One region of the Marinobacterium sp. xm-m-383 genome, then DNA from elsewhere that is predicted to be linked to it. Evidence: predicted binding sites of a transcription regulator. Region 1 holds the regulator's gene; the other holds the start of a gene.
The links. The regulator LexA, encoded in region 1, represses DNA repair genes until DNA is damaged. The targets are predictions, from matches to a motif close to TACTGTNTANNTANACAGTA.
Positions count from the first base shown of each region.

Region 1 (7,295 bases):
CCGGCACCGCGCTACACAGAAGCGAGTTTGGTTAAAGAGCTTGAGAAGCGCGGTATTGGTCGTCCATCCACCTACGCAGCGATTATCTCGACAATTCAAGATCGTGGTTACGTCGAAGTTCAAAACCGTCGCTTCTATGCACAAAAAATGGGCGATATCGTTACGGATCGTCTGGCTGAAAGTTTCCCAGACCTTATGGACTTCAGCTTTACCGCGCGTATGGAAGAGAAGCTGGATGATGTGGCAGATGGTGACATCAACTGGAAGGATCTTCTTAACAACTTCTACACACAGTTCGAAGGCGAACTGGAAGCGGCTCAATCAGCGGATGGTGGCATGCGTGCCAATGATCCAACCGAGACCGATATCAGCTGTCCAGCATGTCAGCGCCCAATGATGATTCGTACGGCAACGACGGGCGTCTTCTTGGGTTGCTCTGGTTATGCTTTGCCACCTAAAGAGCGTTGTAAAACGACCATCAACCTGATTCCTGGTGATGAGGTTGTCGCAGTGGATGCAGACGATGAGGCAGAGTCACGTCTGCTTCTAGAGAAGCACCGTTGTGGTAAATGTGGCTCCTCTATGGACTCCTACTTGATCGATGAGAAGCGCAAGTTACACATCTGTGGTAACAACCCAGATTGTGACGGCTTTGAGGTCGAAGAGGGTAACTACCGTATCAAGGGCTATGAAGGCCCTGTAGTCGAGTGTGATAAGTGTAGCGCTGAGATGCACCTTAAAACGGGCCGTTTCGGTAAGTTCTTTGGTTGTACCAACTCAGAGTGTAAAAACACACGTAAGCTGCTCAAGAATGGTGAAGTGGCTCCGCCTAAGATGGATCCAGTTCCGATGCCGGAGCTTAAGTGTCAGAAGGTTGACGATACCTACATCCTGCGTGATGGAGCCAGTGGTCTATTCCTGGCAGCAAGCCAATTCCCACGTAATCGTGAGACCCGTGCACCTCTGGTCAAAGAGTTGATTCCACATAAAAATGCGATTGACCCTAAATATCACTTCTTAATGGAAGGACCTCAGCAAGATGAGCAGGGTAACCCCGCTCAAATACGTTACAGCCGCAAAACCAAAGAGCAGTACCTTATGACGGAAGTTGACGGTAAGGCGACTGGTTGGAGAGCTTACTTCACCAATGGTATGTGGCAAATTGAAGCAGCCAAAGCTAAGAAGCGTTAATGGCTGACCTATACTCCCAGCGTGTGAATCAGACACTCGCGTTTGCACAATACGCGCTGGTGGGTATCAACACTGAGTTGACCGGTGAATCGACCAATCGTATGAAGCTTCGTGGCCTGCAAGAGGCTGCGCTGTTTCATTTAGACAGCGCCTTTAAAGCCTATCTTAATGAGTTGGCTGAACGTGAGCGTGTCCTGCTGACCCAGGCAACACCCTTTGAATTAAGCAAAGCTTTTCAGCAACAGGGAGTCCATTCCAGTGAGTTGGATGAGATGGAGCTGCTCTGTCAGGATTCCGGAAGTTGGTTGTCTAAGTTGATCAGTGCCATCAAAGCTATTCATAAACCCCTACCTCCCTTGCAAGAGAGCGCTAGCCAATCTGACATAGCAATTATAGATTTGGCCAAAGAACAAAGCCTTGAGGAGCAACTGGAGACTCAGTTGCAGGGATGGTTTGAGCAGTTGCGAGCGATGATCCTAAGACATCGCTCTAACGCGCAAGAGTGGTAAACTCAGTTCATTCCTTTTGTTTCAACACCCTTCACAAAGAGATGATCATTCAGATAGTGTCTTGTCGCATCCGCAAGTGGGGCTGATTTGCGACTGCTCACATCCATCTGAACAATGGTCGTCTCTGCCGTCGCGACACAGACGTCATCTTGGAACAGCACCTGGTAGAGCCCAAATGAGCTGGTACCCACCCGAGTTACACCGGTGCCAATATCCAGACGTCCTGGCCAGGTGATCTCACCTAGAAAGTTCAAATGCAGACTGGCAATGACAAATTCGCAATTGTCATTGGCCAGTGGGTCTTTTGGATCGTAGAGAAATTCGACACGGCCTGTCTCTAGGTAGGTACTGAATGCGGCATTGTTCACGTGGCCCTGACGATCGGTATCGGCATAACGGATCTTATCAAATGTTTGGATAGGGAAGTCGGTTAACTGATACGGCTGCTGATTTGGCTTGTGCGATCCCACACTATTCTCCTTGTAAGTGGTACTCCTCTATTGAGCCTATGATGGTTCAGGGTCTGATTCAAGCTAAATAAAAAAGCCGCTCAAAGAGCGGCTATGGGGGTCTTTGCTACAACGCAGCAAAGGGGGAGGCTAAATTTTTTTACGTAGCAATAGACACTCAGTGTCGCTACAGATCTGAGTGCGTTTCAGTTGGCTGACTAACGCGTCATCGGCAGGGTCATTGTGCCAGCAGATCAGTGTGTGACAGGTTCCCGCTTGCAGTGCGCGCTGAGCAAGTTTGTCTAAACCATGGCGCTTATCACGACGAAGTATCCACACTTTTTTGAGGTCGACACCTGCATCCGCCAGCACCTGCTTAGTCAAAGATTTTGGCGGCTCTAACATAACCAGCCAGCTCTCTTTTTGACTTAATGCGGCAAGCATCGGCAGAAGCATGGTGTTCAGATTTACCTCTGAGGTGTGCTGAACCAGCTCAGTCAAAACCAGTGGTTTAAGACCCGCATCATTCTGTGCAAATTGATTGTACGCAAGCATGGTCATCACCTTTAAAAGTCATTCTGTTGACGAATTACACCAACACCCAAGCCTTCGATGGTTAACTGCTCTTCACGAAGATCAACTTTAATCGGGTCGAACTCTTCGTTCTCTGCAATTAGATAAACCATGTGACCATCGCGATGGAAGCGTTTTACTGTGACATCTTCACCGACACGAGCAACGACTATCTGACCCTCACGTGCTTCACGTGTTTGGTGAACTGCTAAGAGATCACCATCCATAATGCCGATGTCTTTCATACTCATGCCGCGTACACGGAGTAGGTAGTCTGCTCTTGGGCGAAAGAAGTCTGAACTGATGGTGCAGTAATCATCGATGTGTTGTTCAGCGAGGATGGGTTCACCTGCGGCAACTTGACCGATGATCGCAAGGCCCTCTTGCTCCTCCTCTTCACCGACGATACGGATACCGCGAGAGGTGCCAGGAATCATCTCAATGGCCCCTTTACGTGCTAAGGCCTTTAGGTGCTCCTCTGCTGCATTGGCAGATTTGAACCCTAGATCACGTGCGATATCGACGCGTGTAGGTGGAAATCCTGTTTCATCAATATGGCGACGGATGCAATCCAGCACCTCTTCTTGACGATTTGTAAGCTTCATAAACGCCCCCTATGACAGTACTGATTGGAATTTAAATGACTGTCTGTTTATTCAGTATTTGTATTTTTATACAGTATTTTAAATGTCGTCAAGTTTTTTCTGTTTGTATATCCAGTATTTTTGTATGATGGCCAACTAATTCGGAGGCGATGTGCTTAACAAAGAGACCCAAACCACCATACAGACAGCTTATCGCGCATTCCTAAATGCTCGCGATTTAAAGGCTCGTTATGCACAAAAGCATATGATTGCAGCGGTCGCACGGCAGTTGGGCGGTATCTTGTCGGACGATGCGGGTCAGCGTCTGGGTGAAAATCATCTGGTCGCCGTAGAGGCTGGAACGGGCACCGGTAAAACCATTGCTTACCTGCTGGCCGCACTTCCAATAGCGCAGGCTAAAGGTAAAACGCTGATCATTTCGACCGCTACCGTTGCGCTTCAGGAGCAGCTTTTATTAAAAGATCTTCCTGAGTTGGCTGAGCACGCCGGTATTGAATTTAAGTACGAAATTGCTAAAGGGCGTCGGCGCTACCTCTGTGTTAGCCGATTAGAGTCTCTTCTTAGTAATCAGCAGGATCTTTCACAGTCAGCCCTGTTTGAAGATGAGTTGGCCCAAGTTTTGGGGCCTGAACAGATCAAAGAGTACAGCGGCCTGTTGGATGAGTTTGCCAGTGGTCGTTGGAAGGGTGATCGTGATGAGCTAGAGCGCAACCTGGATGATGAGACCTGGATGCCGCTTACCTCAGACCATATGCAGTGTACTAATCGTCGCTGTGCGCATTTCAACGCCTGTCCGTTTTATCGTGCTAGGGCCGATATTGAGACAACCGATCTCTTGGTGGTCAACCACGATCTTGTACTGGCTGACTTGGCGTTAGGCGGTGGTGCGATTCTTCCTGAACCGGCCGAATCAATCTACATATTTGATGAGGCGCATCATCTGGGTGATAAGGCGACTAACCACTTCGCGCTCTCTATGCGAGTTAAAGCGAGTGAAAAGGCCTTCAAAACCCTGGAGCGTCAGTTAAAAGGGCTGTTGGATGAAGCGGATTCTGCATTGGTTTTGCAAGATCCAATCAGTCGTATTCAATCCAGTCTCAATGTGGTTCAGGGGCATTTGCAGCGTCTGGACGATCTAGTCTCTGAACAGTTTTTGCCACTCCCGGTGGATGAGCGCAGGTTGCGCTACCCGCAAGGCAGGGTACCCGACAGTTTGGCTAGCCTGACACGTGAATTGGCTCAGTTTTTATCACAGGTTGATCCTCAGTTAGAGAAGATTATTAATGCCCTTAAAGGGGCGATGGAAGATGAAGAGTCTGCACTCGATAAGGGTGTAGGGGAGCGCTGGTTGCCACCGCTAAGTACCCAGTTTAGCCGTGTCCAGAAGATGATGTGGCTGTGTAGAAGTTTTTCGCAAGATATTGAAAATGAAGAGGATAAAGTTGCAAGATGGTTGGTTCGTCATGAATCTGAAGCGGGTCGCGATATTGAGCTTCACAGTGCCCCTGTCTCCGCTCAAAACCATCTTCAAGATCTGCTCTGGGATCAGTGTTACGGTGCGGTTTTAACCTCAGCAACGCTAACGGCCCTTGGGCGGTTTGATTCCCTCTTTACTCAATTGGGTCTCCCTTTGGATACGCCAGCACTGCGAATGCCTAGTCCTTTTGACTACGCCAATAAGGCCGTTTTGCATGTCCCGAAAATGAAGTTCGATCCTTCAAAAGCGGATCTTCATACCGAAGAGGTTGCTGATTGGCTTAACCGAGAGTTACCCAATTTAACCTCTGTATTGGTTCTGTTTACCTCTTGGCGCCAAATGCGTCGAGTCGAAGAGTTAATGGATACCAAACTGCTGTCGCGTTTAACGGTTCAAGGTGAACTCAGTAAGCAAGCGATGCTGATAGAGCACAAAGCGAGAATCGACCGTGACGAACCCAGTGTTATTTTTGGTTTGGCGTCGTTTGCAGAGGGTGTAGATCTACCCGGTCACTACCTAAAAGATGTTATCATTACCAAGTTGCCTTTTAGTGTTCCAGATGATCCTGTGGATGCGACCTTGGCTGAGTGGATAGAAGCCCGCGGTGGTAACCCTTTCATGGAGATAAGTGTACCCGCAGCCTCTATCAAACTAACTCAAGCGGCAGGCAGATTACTGCGTACGGAGAATGATTCCGGTCGTGTTGTTTTACTTGATAGGCGTGTCGTGACACGTCGTTATGGACAGCAGTTGATCGATGCGCTTCCTCCTTTTGCGCGCCATTTTGAATGATCTATTGATTGAGAGATCCCGATTTTGACTACAGATACCAACCCTGAACAGCAACAAGGTAATCAAGATTCAAATGAAAAGCGGCGTCGCACCCAGCGTCGTCGTCCCCGCAAAAGCCGTGACGACAAACCTCGTCGCTCGCAAGAGTGGAGTCTTGATCAGTTTGTTGTAGAGCCTCAAGAGGGTAAGGATCGTTTCCACGATTTCTATCTGCCAGACTCATTGATGCGTGGTATTCATGAGCTTGGCTTTGAGTACGCAACACCGATTCAAGCGGCAACGATTAAGCCGGCACTTCAAGGCCGTGACATCATTGGTAAGGCTCAGACCGGTACCGGTAAAACTGCAGCTTTTCTAATCGGGATCATTACCGATCTTCTCGACTTCAAGTTGGATGTTGAACCGCGCAAGGGTGAACCCCGTGCATTGATCATTGCACCGACACGAGAGTTGGCTCTGCAGATTGCAGCCGATGCAGAAGGCCTATGTAAATACACTGGTTTAAGTATCGTCTCGCTGGTAGGTGGCATGGATTATGACGTGCAGCGTGCAGCACTCGCCAAAGCGCCTGTCGATATTTTGGTCGCGACACCGGGTCGCTTGATCGACTTCGTCAGAAATCAGGATATCGATCTCTACAACGTAGAGGTGTTGGTGCTGGATGAGGCTGATCGTATGTTGAGCATGGGCTTCATTCCCGATGTGCGTACCATCATTCGTTCAACACCGCGTAAGGGCGCTGAGCGTCAAACACTGCTCTACAGTGCAACCTTCACCGATGAGATTATGCGTTTAGCGGCGCAGTGGACGCGTGATCCGGTCACGATTGAGATCGAATCAGAGCATCAAACTACGGATAACGTTTCTCAAACGGTATTTCTTGTCTCAAGTGATGAGAAGTACAACTTGCTGCGTAACTACTTACGTATCAATGGCGTCGAGAAAGCGATCGTATTCTGTAACCGTCGTCATGAGACGCGTAAGTTGGCAGAGCGTCTAGAGAAAGACGGTGTCAAAGCGGCCATGATGTCGGGTGAGATCCCACAGAACAAACGCATCAAAACCCTAGAGGGTTTCCGCAGTGGCAAGATCGAAGTCCTAGTGGCTACCGACGTTGCTGGTCGCGGTATACACATTGATGGTGTGAGCCATGTTGTGAACTATCAGCTTCCTGAAGATGCGGATGACTATGTTCACCGTATTGGTCGAACCGGCCGTGCAGGCGCTACCGGTGAATCAATCTGTTTTGCCTGTGAAGACGATTCGTTCCTTATCCCAGACATTGAGTCGATGACCGGTGTTAAATTGAACTGTATCCACCCTGATGCTGAATTGCTGGTTGATCCAAACAGTGTTGTAGTGGAAGAGGCTGTTGAAACAGAGTCGACCGAATTGGAAGCGACAGAGACTGAAACCGTTGTTGACGCGCCAGTGGCGGAAGAGCCTCTAGCAAATGAGTCAGTCGACCTAACGGAAGTCTCATCAGAAGAGACGGCTGGCGAGATTGATGTGCTACCCCTTGAAAGAGCTGCTGAGACAAGCGAAGAGCAGTTAGATTTAGAGATCACTGAAGAGAACGACGATAAGGAGTCTCGCAGTTAATGAGTGGTGATCGTCACGGCCTAGCGGGTATTCAAAAAATAGTGGCCATGATTGTCAGTGCGTTTTTCGCAGTGATTGGATTGCTAGGCTTTAGCAA
Region 1 covers NZ_WBYT01000001.1:273,967-281,261, forward strand. The annotation lists gene topA (type I DNA topoisomerase) at 1-1,191, shown strand, start outside; gene XMM383_RS01335 (DUF6586 family protein) at 1,191-1,700, shown strand; gene XMM383_RS01340 (thioesterase family protein) at 1,703-2,170, opposite strand; gene XMM383_RS01345 (SulA-like leucine-rich domain-containing protein) at 2,300-2,704, opposite strand; gene lexA (transcriptional repressor LexA) at 2,716-3,327, opposite strand; gene dinG (ATP-dependent DNA helicase DinG) at 3,479-5,596, shown strand; partial or broken gene XMM383_RS01360 (DEAD/DEAH box helicase) at 5,621-6,934, shown strand; gene XMM383_RS01365 (hypothetical protein) at 7,198-7,295, shown strand, end outside.

Region 2 (7,295 bases), 420 kb from region 1:
TCTTCACCCAAATTGATGTAGTAGAGCCCTTCTGCATCGACCGTCACGATCAAAGGCTCTTCATCTTGAGTCTCTACAGGCTCAGAGGAGGCTTTCGGAAGTTCCACATCAACGCCTTGAGTCAACATTGGGGCTGTCACCATAAAGATAATCAGCAGAACCAAGGTCACATCGATATAGGGAACGACGTTAATCTCTGCATTCAATTTGCGCTTTGCGCGCTGACGCCTAATCATCTTTTACCCTTAACGAGCATGAACGCGACGGTAGAGAATACTAGAGAACTCATCGGCAAAGGTTTCGTAACTGTTCAACAAAGAATCCACCGATGCTGAGTAACGGTTGTAGGCCACCACTGCAGGAATCGCCGCAAACAGACCTATAGCCGTCGCGACCAAGGCCTCTGAAATACCTGGAGCAACCGAGGCAAGCGTCGCTTGCTGAACGTTAGCCAGACCACGAAACGCATTCATGATACCCCACACAGTTCCAAACAGACCGACATAGGGGCTGGTAGAACCCACCGTTGCAAGGAAAGGAAGGTGCGCTTCGAGCTTCTCCTCTTCACGAGCCATTGCGACACGCATGGCTCGCTGTACACCGTTCATCACCATATCCGGATCAGCATTTGACTGCTGTGTCAGGCGTGTAAACTCTTTGAGTCCGGCACGGAAAATATTTTCAGCTCCGCTCTCTGAATTAGGTTCAGCATTGGCTTCTCGGTAAAGCTGACCTAAATCGGCACCCGACCAAAAACGCTCTTCAAATGCTTTAAACGCTTTTTGTGCACCGCTAATGACGCGGCGACGTTGAAAGATAACAACCCAAGATAAAAACGAAGCCGCCAATAGCGACAACATAACTAACTGGACGACGAAACTCGCACCAAATACGAGGCTCCAAATCGACAGCTGATCTTCCACACTCAACTCCTGTTAATCCCAAGCTTCCGGATGCGCTTGGGTGATTGATGTAATTAACTCTTTTGGCCAGCGTTTCGGACGCATGGCTCCAGTGACGGATATCACTTCAACTTCTGCTTGGCAGAGGACTCTATCAGACCCCTCCTTAACAACAGCTTGCAGAAATTTAACGCGTGCACCTTGCGGTTTTTTGACGGTCGTTCTGACAATTAACGAATCATCAAGCTTAGCCGGCGCTAAATACTGCGCTTCGACTGAACCTACCACAAAAATTAAATTTTGCTGTGACAGTTCCTGCTGCGACCAACCCGCCGAACGCAACAACTCCGTCCGAGCACGCTCCATAAATTTTAGATAATTAACGTAGTAAACAATACCGCCAAAATCGGTATCTTCTATGTAGACTCTGACAGGCCACTGAAACGCCATAATAAACTAGTTTCCTTCAGGCTTATCGACACCAAAGTATCGGTAAGCATGGTCGGTTAGCACCCGCCCTCTTGGCGTGCGCATGACAAAACCTTGCTGAATCAAATAGGGCTCGAGAACGTCTTCGATGGTGTCACGCTCTTCGCTAATGGCTGCCGCAAGACTGTCCACACCAACAGGACCACCACCAAACTTTTCTAGCATGGCGAGCAGCATTCGACGGTCCATGTGATCAAAACCATGTTGATCGACATTGAGCATATTCAATGCCAGATCAGCCATCTCTTCGGTGATACGCCCATCCCCTTTCACTTCAGAGAAGTCACGTGCACGGCGCAGGAGCCGGTTGGCAATACGAGGAGTACCGCGAGAACGACGTGCAATCTCGTGCGCACCACCCTCATCGATTTCAGAACCACTTAAACGTGCCGTTCGCATGACAATATTGGTCAGATCGGCAATCGAATAGAACTCTAACCGCTGCACAATACCGAAACGATCACGCAGTGGTGACGTCAATAAGCCGGCACGTGTCGTAGCACCGACTAACGTAAAGGGGGGCAGTTCCAGTTTGATCGATCGTGCAGCTGGGCCTTCACCGATCATGATATCGAGCTGGTAGTCCTCCATCGCGGGATAGAGTACCTCTTCGACACTGGCACTGAGTCGATGAATCTCGTCTATGAAGAGCACATCTCCCGGCTCAAGATTGGTCAGAAGAGCTGCAATATCACCCGCTTTCTCTAAAACAGGGCCAGAGGTGGTTTTAATTTCACTGCCCATCTCATTGGCAATAATATTGGCCAGTGTGGTTTTACCCAATCCTGGCGGGCCAAAGATCAGAGTATGATCCAGTGCTTCATTACGCTTGCGAGCGGCATGGATGAAGATCTCCATCTGCTCTCGAACTTGCGGCTGACCTTCATAGTCTTGAAGTGTCTTAGGGCGAACCGCGCGATCATGCACCTCTTCATTGGGTGTCTTAACCGGCGATATAAAACGATCAGGTTCAATCTGCATCTTAGCTTGCCACCATCATCTTAAGTGCCTGACGAATCAACGATTCTGTATCGGCCGTCTCACCCAATTCGGTGACCGCTTTTTCAATCGCCTTAGTTGCTTGCAGCGGTTTATAACCCAATGCGACCAGTGCCGTCTCTGCATCTGCTCTGTAATCGACGGTAGGCTTCGCATCCACGATGGGCATTGCAAAATCACTCAGTTCCGCTTCAACACGGGTCGGTAGCTCAAGTCGATCCAGCTTATCCTTCATCTCGATGATTAAACGCTCAGCGGTTTTTTTACCGACACCCGGCAGACGTACCAGGGCTGTACTGTCCTCATGCTGAACCGTTCGAATGAACTCTTGGACGGAGATACCCGAAAGAATGGTCAACGCCAACTTAGGCCCCACCCCATTCACCTTGATCAGGGTTCGAAACAGAGTGCGTTCGTTTTTGTCGGCAAATCCATAAAGAAGCTGTGCATCTTCACGCACAACGAAGTGTGTATACAGCGTTACAAAGGTGCCGACATCCGGCAATTTGTAGAAGGTATTCATGGACGCTTCCAGTTCATAACCGACACCGGAAACATCTATCAGCAACTCTGGAGGTGACTTCTCTACCAATTCACCTGTTAAACGACCTATCACAATCTGACCTCAATAAAGTAACGCATTGATATTATTCGAAAGCATCTACAATCTCCATCGCCCTTTTACTGAACGACGAGTTCCCGCTGTCGCTATTAAGCCTTGACGGGTATAGGCATGACAAAGTGCGATGGCCAACCCATCAGCCGCATCGATCTGTGGCAACCCCGGAAGTGACAAAATACGTTGCACCATCATCTGGACCTGCCCCTTATCCGCAGCGCCAGTTCCAGCTACTGCCTGCTTCACCAGGCGTGCCGCATATTCATGAACCTCTACGCCTCGATTGACGGCCGCTACGATAGCTGCCCCTCTAGCCTGCCCGAGCTTAAGCGCAGAGTCAGCGTTACGAGACATAAAGACCTGCTCTATCGCACACTCTTGAGGCTGGTAGCGCTCAATCAGTTCAGAGACACCGCTAAAGACTTGGTTTAACTTATCAGGAAGGGTCGCATCTGCGATTTTGATACAACCACTGGCAACGTACTCAGCCTTATTACCCTGAGCATTGATGATGCCGTATCCGGTAATTCTTGAACCTGGGTCGATTCCCAATATCAGCATCGGTCGCCTGTCGTAGAGATTGTTTTAATGCTGTATATACTAACAGTAGTTGTGATTGAGACCAATACCTTAAACAGACAGCGGTTGACAGGCTAAAGCCAGTCACCGGAGCATTAAATTCGATTAGCAAGTCCAATCGATCGCGGTTTGGCGCGGGGCGCCAATACGCTCCTATAGTAGGACTTTGCAACGATCTCTCTGCGTAGCTCGACTGTAGGAGCGAATTTGAGCGCAGCGAAAAACCGCGATCAACTCGCATCTGCGAGTTGTAAGTCTTTCAGCATTTTCCAGAGACACAAAAAAACCGGCTTACTGCCGGTTTTTTTTAATCAAACACTCGATTAAGGTGTTTTACGCAACTTGATGTTTAGGTCACGCAGTTGAGCCGCGCTCACTTCACCCGGTGCTTCAGTCATTGGACAAGCCGCTGACTGAGTTTTAGGGAAGGCGATCACTTCACGAATCGAAGTAGAACCCGTCATCAGCATAATCAGACGGTCAAGACCAAATGCCAGACCCGCGTGTGGTGGCGCACCAAACTTAAGCGCGTTCAATAGGAATCCAAACTTCTCGTCCGCCTCTTCATCACTGATACCCAGTACTTTGAAGACCGCTTTCTGCATCTCTTGATCGTGGATACGAACCGAACCACCACCAAGCTCACAACCGTTAAGAACCATGTCGTAGGCACGTGACAGCTGACCTTCAGGCTGAGCAATCAACTCTTCTGGTGAACAGCTCGGTGCTGTGAATGGGTGGTGAAGCGCTGTCATGCTGCCATCGGAGTTCTCTTCGAACATTGGGAAGTCGACAACCCATAGTGGCGCCCACTCACGCTCAAGCATGTTAAGGTCTTCACCCACTTTGATACGCAGCGCACCCAAGGCTTCGTTAACGATGTTGGCTTTATCCGCACCGAAGAAGACAAGATCACCATCTTTCGCTTCAAGGCGCTCCATAATCTGCAGCGCAATCTCTGCACCCAAGAACTTAACGATTGGAGACTGAAGGCCTTCAGCGCCAGCCGCTAGATCATTCACTTTGATCCACGCCAAACCTTTCGCACCGTAGATTGATACATACTTAGTGTACTCATCAATCTGCTTACGAGTCAGCTCAGAACCGCCCGGTACTTTAAGAGCCGCGACGCGACCTTTTGGATCCGTTGCTGGGCCAGCAAACACTTTAAAGTCGACACTTGCGACCAGATCTGCAACATCAACCAGCTCCATAGGAATGCGCAGATCTGGCTTATCAGAACCAAAACGCTGCATCGCCTCAGAGTATGGCATGTGCGGGAACTCGCCTAGATCGATGTTCAATTGATCTTTGAACAGCCCACGGATCATGTTTTCAGTGATTGCCATCACCTCGTGTTCATCAAGGAACGAGGTCTCGATATCGATCTGAGTGAACTCTGGCTGACGATCCGCACGCAAATCTTCGTCACGGAAACACTTAGCAATTTGGTAGTAGCGATCAAAGCCAGAGACCATAAGGAGCTGTTTAAATAGCTGTGGTGACTGAGGCAGTGCAAAGAAGCTACCTTCATGAGTACGGCTTGGAACTAGGTAGTCACGAGCACCCTCTGGGGTGGCACGAGTCAGGATCGGCGTTTCGATATCTAGGAAACCTTGATCTTCAAGGTAAGCACGAACCTGGTGAGTCACTTTAGAGCGGAAACGAAGCTTCTCTTGAATCTCTGGACGGCGGAGATCGACGTAGCGGTGACGAAGACGAACATCTTCACCCACTTGCTGGTGCTCATCCAACTGAAAAGGAGGAGTTTCAGCCTTGTTCAGGATGATCAGCTCTTTACCCAGCACCTCGATAGCACCCGTTGGCATATCCGGGTTGGTAGTACCCTCTGGCCGAGCACGAACAAGGCCTTTAACCTCAACTACGAACTCGTTACGGCAGCTATCCGCCAACGCGAAACTCTCTTCGCGATCTGGATCAAACACAACCTGTGTCAAACCCTCACGATCACGAAGATCTAGGAAGATTACGCCACCGTGGTCACGACGACGGTGCACCCAACCTGCCAGGGTAATTTCTTGTCCAATATGTTCTTCACGAAGATCGCCGCAATAGTGGCTGCGCATAACTCTGCTGTCCTATCTACTAAAACCCGCTGAAACGAGTATTAACTAAAATGGTTAGGCCTATGGCCGAAAGGCGAGAATTATACCTGAATTAACAGGCTATTACAGGGCAATTTTTGGTATTTCAAAGAGTATCTTGTGGATTCTAGAGCGGGTGACAGGCTTAAGGCCTGTCACCTTTGGGACGTCAAACTATCTACGAAGAGCGGTAACTGGTTTTCAACCTGTCAAACGCTGATTATACCGCTCTAAACTCAACTTCACCGGTTAACAAGGCATCCAAACGCTCTTTGACAGAGGCTAGCTCATCTGAGCTGTAAGGCTGTGCTGGCACTTTCCCCCAGACTGGTCCTGGCCAAGCAGGATCACTCTCTAACCGGGCGATAACATGTATATGCAATTGGGAAACCATGTTACCTAGATTCGCAACATTCATCTTTTTGGCCGCGAAGATATCGGATAACGCTTGAGCCAGTGCACTGGTCTCCAGCAGCATCTGCTGTTGATCCTCTGCACTGAGATGGTAGATCTCTGTCATACCCGCACGACGAGGTACAAGAATCAGCCAAGGATATTGGCTATCATTCATCAGCAAAACCGAAGAGAGCGGGAAATCACCCAACTTAATCGTATCCGCAGCAAGTTGAGCATCTAACTGAAATTCGAGTTCTAGTTCATCCATTTCTATATACTCCTCGTAACGACCTAACCTTTTCTTAAATATAGACCAAGCAGATGGAAATTAGGACTCATCAATCCATTAATAGTATTGATAAGCATCGTTGGAATGAACTTAAGGATTCCGACTATCCCTTTCTGCGTCATGAATTCTTGGCCGCGATGGAACATTCAGGGTCTGTTTCGACGGAACAGGGTTGGCAACCCTGTCACTTAGAATTAATTGAGGAGGGTGAGACGATTATCTATCTCCCTCTCTATATTAAATACCACTCTTGGGGTGAGTATGTTTTTGATCAGAGTTGGGCAAACGCTTTCCATCAATCCGGCTTAAACTACTATCCAAAGCTTCTAAGCGCAGTCCCTTTTACGCCATCAACCGGCCCGAGATGGGTAGGTAAACTGAAAGCTGAAGAGTCTCTACAGAGAATATCCCAAGCGATTAAAACCTTTGCTAGCGAGTACAAATTAGAGAGCTGGCACCTTCTCTTTCCAAACGACTCATCGATAAAAAGCGCTCTGCCTAGGGATTTGTTAATCAGAAGCGGACTGCAGTATCAGTGGTTTAATAGAGATTATCGTGACTTTAACCACTTCCTAGAAGGGCTCACTTCTCGAAAACGCAAAGAGCTGCGTAAAGAGCGCGAAAAAACCGAGGCGTTTAAATTCATTCACCTCTCAGGTTCAGATATTACCCAAGATCAACTTCAGCAGTTTTACGAACTCTACTCACTCACCTACCTTAAACGGGGACGTGAGCCCTACCTAAATGAGAGTTTCTTTACCGAATTAGTGCACACCATGCCCGAGCAGATGCTGTTTGTCTTTGCACAACTTGACGGAAAAATCGTTGCGGGCGCCCTATCCTTCCATGACAGCAGTACGCTCTATGGTCGCTATTGGGGCTGTTATGAAGAGTATGACGCGCTGCACTTCGAGACC
Region 2 covers NZ_WBYT01000001.1:691,939-699,233, forward strand. The annotation lists gene tolR (protein TolR) at 1-236, opposite strand, end outside; gene tolQ (protein TolQ) at 246-923, opposite strand; gene ybgC (tol-pal system-associated acyl-CoA thioesterase) at 936-1,352, opposite strand; gene ruvB (Holliday junction branch migration DNA helicase RuvB) at 1,359-2,372, opposite strand; gene ruvA (Holliday junction branch migration protein RuvA) at 2,374-3,006, opposite strand; gene ruvC (crossover junction endodeoxyribonuclease RuvC) at 3,052-3,570, opposite strand; gene aspS (aspartate--tRNA ligase) at 3,912-5,675, opposite strand; gene XMM383_RS03340 (HIT domain-containing protein) at 5,914-6,357, opposite strand; gene XMM383_RS03345 (GNAT family N-acetyltransferase) at 6,411-7,295, shown strand, end outside.
Region 2: the regulator LexA is predicted to act here: its motif matches at 3,599-3,618, upstream of ruvC (crossover junction endodeoxyribonuclease RuvC).